Regions from separate parts of the Acidovorax temperans genome, predicted to be linked through region 2. Evidence: riboswitches for the same ligand, from Rfam matches in the RefSeq annotation. Region 2 holds a riboswitch; the other holds the start of a gene.
The links. Region 2 has a riboswitch for S-adenosylhomocysteine ahead of metH (methionine synthase). Riboswitches for the same ligand answer to the same signal wherever they lie in the genome.
Positions count from the first base shown of each region.

Region 1: it holds a riboswitch for S-adenosylhomocysteine, as region 2 does, so the genes downstream of both, ahcY (adenosylhomocysteinase) here and metH (methionine synthase) in region 2, are expected to answer to the same signal.

Region 1 covers NZ_CP117193.1:752,511-755,922, reverse strand. The annotation lists gene PQV96_RS03535 (TlyA family RNA methyltransferase) at 1-40, opposite strand, end outside; gene ahcY (adenosylhomocysteinase) at 267-1,703, opposite strand; S-adenosyl-L-homocysteine riboswitch at 1,767-1,847, opposite strand; gene PQV96_RS03525 (peptide chain release factor 3) at 2,024-3,412, shown strand, end outside.
Region 2 covers NZ_CP117193.1:4,315,358-4,318,769, reverse strand. The annotation lists gene PQV96_RS20270 (PACE efflux transporter) at 1-316, shown strand, start outside; gene PQV96_RS20265 (hypothetical protein) at 427-1,170, opposite strand; gene PQV96_RS20260 (helix-turn-helix domain-containing protein) at 1,283-1,522, shown strand; S-adenosyl-L-homocysteine riboswitch at 1,539-1,626, shown strand; gene metH (methionine synthase) at 1,656-3,412, shown strand, end outside.

The sequences.
Region 1 (3,412 bases), 950 kb from region 2:
CGGCATGGCCGCCTTCCACCAAAAAAACATCTGCGCGCATGCGTACTCTCTTGTCATCCGACGGAAATTGGAATAAAAACAGGCACCAGCGCTTACCCAGTAAGCGCTGGCAGCTCCTAAATCAGGAGCATTCAACCTCTATCGCCAGGGCTTACAGCGGCTAACAAAACTCAGCGAAGCGGTTCTGGCTAGGCGCTGTGTTGCAGGCAGTACAAGCAGTACGACAAGACACAGCAACGACGCCAGAAGAGATTTGTTAGCCGCTCTTAGTAGCGGTAGGTATCTGGCTTGTAAGGGCCTTGCTTGGGCACGCCGATGTAGGCGGCTTGCTCGTCTGTCAGCTCCGACAACATCGCGCCCACCTTCTTCAGGTGCAGGCGTGCGACCTTTTCATCCAGGTGCTTGGGCAGCACGTAGACCTTGCCGTTTTCATAGAAGTCGCTGTGCGTGAACAGTTCGATCTGGGCAATCGTCTGGTTGGCAAAGCTGGAAGACATCACAAAGCTGGGGTGGCCCGTGCCACAGCCCAGGTTCACCAGGCGGCCCTTGGCCAGCAGGATGATGCGCTTGCCGTCAGGGAAGATCACATGGTCCACCTGGGGCTTGATTTCTTCCCACTGGCAGTGCTCTTCGAGCTTGGCGACCTGGATTTCGTTGTCGAAGTGACCGATGTTGCAGACGATGGACTGGTCCTTCATGGCCTTCATGTGCTCGAACGTGATCACGTCGCGGTTGCCGGTGGTGGTCACGAAGATGTCGGCCTTGTCGGCGGCATATTCCATGGTCACGACCTTATAGCCTTCCATCGCGGCTTGCAGGGCGTTGATGGGGTCGATCTCGGTCACCCACACCTGGGCGCTCAGGGCGCGCAAGGCCTGGGCCGAGCCCTTGCCCACATCGCCGTAGCCCGCCACCACGGCCACCTTGCCAGCAATCATCACGTCGGTAGCGCGCTTGATGCCGTCCACCAGCGACTCGCGGCAGCCGTACAGGTTGTCGAACTTGCTCTTGGTCACCGAGTCGTTCACGTTGATCGCGCGGAACATCAGGCTGCCCTTGGCCGACATTTCCTTCAAGCGGTGCACGCCGGTGGTGGTTTCTTCCGTCACACCAATGATTTGTGCGCTCTTGCGGCTGTACCAAGTGGGGTCCACCGCCAGCTTGGCCTTGATGGCGGCAAACAAAATGCGCTCTTCTTCGCTGCCAGGGTTGGCCAGCACGCTTTGGTCCTTTTCGGCCTGCTTGCCCAGGTGCATCAGCAGCGTGGCGTCACCGCCGTCGTCCAGAATCAGGTTGGGGCCTTCGCCTTCGGTGCCTGCAGGGCCAAAGTCAAAAATGCGGTGGGTGTAATCCCAGTAATCCACCAGTGTCTCGCCCTTTACCGCGAACACGGGAGTGCCCGTGGCGGCAATGGCAGCGGCAGCGTGGTCTTGCGTAGAGAAGATGTTGCAGGAAGCCCAGCGCACCTGCGCGCCCAGGGCCTGCAGGGTTTCGATCAGCACAGCCGTCTGGATGGTCATGTGCAGCGAACCGGTGATGCGCGCGCCCTTCAAGGGCTGCTTGGCCGCGAATTCCTCGCGGATGGCCATCAGGCCGGGCATCTCGGTTTCAGCAATGCGGATTTCTTTACGGCCCCATTCGGCCAGGCCGATGTCGGCAATGATGCAGTCGGTGTTGACGGGGGCGTTGACGCGTGCGTTCATGGTGTGCTCCAAAGCAGGTTTGAAAAGCCACTTGACGGGGAAGATGCAACTCACCACACGAAAAGTGGATGAGCGTCGTTGCTTGATGACTCCGAGCCTCACGCCCCGCAGATGGCAGGGGGCGCTGCAACGCTCCTCGGAAGTGCGGATTATAAAAGCAGTCGCCATGCAGGCGTCTCGCGTGCCACTTCAGCCCCCAAGCCCACTGGGTAAAATCGCCAACCAAAAGCCCCCGCGCCACCGCGCTCCACAGGGGCTGCGCACCCTCTGACCCCGCAGCGCGCCGCCTGTCGCGCCTGCCTACCCATTTGGAACCCCTTGTGTCCTACGCCCCAGAAACCCGGCGCCGCCGCACCTTCGCCATCATTTCCCACCCTGACGCAGGTAAGACCACGCTGACGGAAAAACTGCTGCTGTTCTCGGGCGCGATCCAGATCGCCGGTGCGGTGAAGGGCCGCAAAGCCAGCCGCCACGCCACGTCGGACTGGATGGAGATTGAAAAGCAGCGCGGCATCTCGGTGGCATCGTCGGTGATGCAGATGGCTTACCGCGACCATGTGGTGAACCTGCTCGACACCCCCGGCCACAAGGACTTCTCGGAAGACACCTACCGCGTGCTCACCGCCGTCGATTCGGCCCTGATGGTGATCGACGCCGCCAACGGTGTGGAAAGCCAGACCCGCCGCCTGATCGAGGTGTGCCGACAGCGCGACACGCCCATCATCACCTTTGTGAACAAGATGGACCGCGAAGTGCGCGACCCGCTGGACATCATGGACGAGGTCGAACGCGAGCTGGGCATGCCCTGCTGCCCCATCACCTGGCCCGTGGGCCAGGGCAAGAGCTTTGGCGGCATCATCAACCTGCGCACCAAGAGCATGACCGTGTTCCAGCCCGGCAGCGAAAAGCGCCCGCAGGACTTCGAGACCATTCCCCTGTCTGACGCTGACAACCTGCGCGCCCGCTTCGGCCAGGCATTCGACGACGCGCTGGAGAGCATGGAGCTGGCCGTGGGCGCATCCGCAGAGTGGGACCACGATGCCTTCCTGAAAGGCAAGCTCACCCCCGTGTTCTTCGGCTCCGGGGTGAACAACTTCGGGGTGATGGAAGTGCTGGACGCGGTGGTCGATATGTCGCCCCCGCCCGGCCCGCGCGTGGCCTACACCGAGGTCAACCGCAACCGCGAAGAAAAAATCATCCAGCCTGAAGACGAGAGCTTCTCAGGCGTGGTGTTCAAGGTGCAAGCCAACATGGACGCCAACCACCGCGACCGCATCGCCTTTGTGCGCGTGGCCTCGGGCAAATACACCCCTGGCATGCGGATGAAAGTGCAGCGCACCGCCAAAGAACTGCGCCCCACCAGCGTGGTGACCTTCATGAGCCAGCGCCGCGAAGCCGTGGACGAGGCTTATGCAGGCGACATCATCGGCTTCACCACTCACGGCGGCGTGCAACTGGGCGACACCATCACCGATGGCCCCAACCTGCAGTTCACCGGCCTGCCGTTCTTCGCACCTGAAATGTTCATGACCGTGGTGCTGAAGAACCCCCTGCGCACCAAGCAACTGCAGCAGGGCCTGATGCAGCTGGGCGAAGAAGGCGCCATCCAGGTCTTCAAACCCGACGCAGGCGGCAACATGCTGCTGGGCGCCGTGGGCCAGCTGCAGTTTGAAGTGGTGCAGCACCGCCTGAAGACCGAGTACGACTGC
Region 2 (3,412 bases):
GGCCATTGCCGTGCTGTGGAACGTGGTGTTCAACTGGGCCTTTGAGCGCTGGGAGTCGCGCCAGACAGTGCGCGGGCGCAGCGTGGCGCGCCGGGTGGCGCACGCCATCGGGTTCGAGGGCGGGCTGGTCTTCACGCTGGTGCCGCTGTTTGCCTGGTGGTTCAAGGTGAGCCTGTGGGAGGCCTTTGTGATGGACCTTGCGCTCATCGTCTTCTTTCTTTGCTACACCTTTGTCTTCAACTGGGCGTTTGACCGCGTGTTTGGGCTGCCTGCTTCGGCACAGGGCGCGGTGAATTCGCAATCCGTGGTGTCTTAGCACGCGCTATATAAAAAAGAGCTGCCAGTGCTTGCATATCAAGCGCTGGCAGCTCTTTGTCACTTTGACCAACACAGTGGCGTCGCCGCTTGGCCGCCACTGCGGACCGTTTACTTGCGGCCGGTGAAGATGAAACCGGCTGTTTGCGATGGCAGCAGCCCCATGGCGAGCAGCGTCCCACCTTCGTAGTAGGCCACGCCTGAAACGGTTGCACCGTTGCCCAGGGCGCAGTTTGCTCCCGAGAAGGTGATGCGCAGGTCAAAGATGTTCTTGCCGCTGCTCCGCGGCGTGACGGGCCCACTGGCGCTGCACCCGAGTGATGACGGCGAGGTAATGGTGCCGGTGGCAGAGATGGTGACTGTTATCGACTGCACCGGTGCGCCCGTGCTCACGCCGGAGCCCGTATATGTGCCGGCCAGTGCGGACAGTGTGGCTGGCTGGTCGTACGCGGTCGAATAGATACCCGCAAAGGTGACGCCGCTGGGAAGCCGGATATTGGTCTTGGTCTTGGCGGTGTAGGTGCCGCTGTAAGTGCTCGACGCGATTTGTCCGGAGCGGAGATCGAATTCCCGACCCGAGCCCGTCAATGTGCCACCTGAGGAAGTAGTGTTGCCTTGCAGAGCGCCGTAGATAGCCCCGTTGCTGGTGTAAACGCCCCAGGTTTCACCGTTTTCCAGCACGGCCAAAGCAACGTCCCAGCCGGTGGAGGACTTGCCCGTCCAGAAGCCCTCCACGCTTGTAGCGGCAGGTGGTGGCGCGGGAGTGGATGAGTCGTCGCTGCCACCGCCACAGGCTGTCAGCAGTGTTGCTGCTATCAAAGCCGAATACCCTGCCAGTCGAAACTTCGTTGTCATCGCTGCTCTCTTTTCAGTGTTGGCGAGCAAGGCACCGTGCCCCACTCTGTTACGCACTGTAGCGTAAAAAGTCGTAAATGGACTATTCCGAATCGGGGTAAAGCATGCACGGGTGCCGATCACTGTCTATCACCCGCGTTACCAGGCCCTTCGGGAGGGGCTGGCTGCACTGCGAAAGAAAGCTGGTCTTTCGCAGGTGCAGTTGGCCGAGCGGTTGGGGGTGGGGCAGTCATTCGTATCCAAGATAGAGCGCGGCGAAAGTTACGTGGACGTAATGCTCTTCGTTGATTGGTGTCGCGCTTGCGATGTCCCCCGTGCGGGGCCAGAACTGGACAGGTTGACAGGAACCTGAGCCGGTAGAATTGTCGGCTCCCAAGGAGCGTTGCAGCGGCCCACCGGATGAACGGTGGCACCGTCAGGCTTGGGGCCTTTTCTTCGCAACGACGCTCACCTGTTTTTCCACTGTTTCTGCACAGGTGAGCCCTATGTCTGCTATTTCGCTGCCCCCCATGAAACTCTCTGGCCTGGAGCCCGTCTCCATCGGTCAGGACACCCTGTTCGTCAACGTGGGCGAGCGCACCAACGTCACCGGCTCCAAGGCGTTTGCGCGGATGATTTTGAACGGCCAGTACGAAGAAGCCCTGGCCGTGGCGCGCCAGCAGGTGGAAAACGGCGCGCAGGTCATCGACATCAACATGGACGAGGCCATGCTCGACAGCAAGGCCGCCATGGTGCGGTTTCTGCAGCTCATCGCGTCAGAGCCCGACATCGCCCGTGTGCCCATCATGGTGGACAGCTCCAAGTGGGACGTGATTGAAGCGGGCCTGCGCTGCATCCAGGGCAAGGGCATCGTTAACTCCATCAGCATGAAAGAAGGCGTGGAAGCCTTCAAGCACCAGGCCAAGCTGGTCAAGCGCTATGGCGCTGCGGCCGTGGTGATGGCGTTTGACGAGCAAGGCCAGGCCGACACCTTCGCGCGCAAGATCGAGATTTGCGAGCGCGCGTACCGCATCCTGGTGGACGAAGTGGGCTTCCCGCCTGAAGACATCATCTTCGACCCCAACATCTTTGCCGTGGCCACCGGCATCGAAGAGCACAACAACTACGCGGTCGATTTCATCGAAGCCACGCGCTGGATCAAGCAGCACCTGCCGGGCGCCAAGGTCAGCGGCGGCGTGTCCAACGTGTCGTTCAGCTTCCGTGGCAACGACCCCGTGCGCGAGGCCATCCACACCGTGTTCCTGTACCACGCTATCAAGGCCGGCATGGACATGGGCATCGTCAACGCGGGCATGGTGGGCGTGTACGACGACCTGGAGCCCGTGCTGCGCGAACGCGTGGAAGACGTGGTGCTGAACCGCCGCCCCGATGCGGGTGAGCGCCTGGTGGAGATTGCCGAAACCGCCAAGAGCGGCGCCAAGGACGAGAGCAAAAAGCTCGAATGGCGCGGCACGCCCGAGCACCCCAAAACCGTCAACGAACGCCTGACCCACGCGCTGGTGCATGGCATCACCGACTTCATCACCGAAGACACCGAAGAGGCCTACCGCGCCATTCTGGCCAAGGGCGGCCGCCCGCTGCACGTCATCGAAGGCCCGCTCATGGACGGCATGAACGTGGTGGGTGACCTGTTTGGCGCGGGCAAGATGTTCCTGCCCCAGGTGGTGAAAAGCGCCCGCGTGATGAAGCAGGCCGTGGCCCACCTGCTGCCCTACATCGAAGAAGAAAAGCGCCAGATGGAAGCCGCTGGCGGCGACGTGAAGACCAAGGGCAAGATCGTCATCGCCACCGTCAAGGGCGACGTGCACGACATTGGCAAGAACATCGTCACCGTCGTCTTGCAGTGCAACAACTTTGAAGTGGTGAACATGGGCGTGATGGTGCCCTGCCACGAGATCCTGGCCAAGGCCAAGGAAGAGGGCGCGGACATCGTGGGCCTGTCGGGCCTCATCACTCCGAGCCTCGAAGAAATGCAGTACGTGGCGGGCGAGATGCAGAAAGACGAGCACTTCCGCACCAAAAAAATCCCGCTGCTCATTGGCGGCGCCACCTGCTCGCGCGTGCACACGGCCGTCAAGATCGCCCCGCATTACGAAGGCCCCGTGGTGTACGTACCCGATGCCTCGCGCAGCGTGAGCGTGGCGCAAAGCCTGCTGGGCGATGGCGTAGAGAGCTACGTGGCCGAGCTGAACGCCGACTACGACAAGGTGCGTACCCAGCACGCCAACAAAAAGGCCACGCC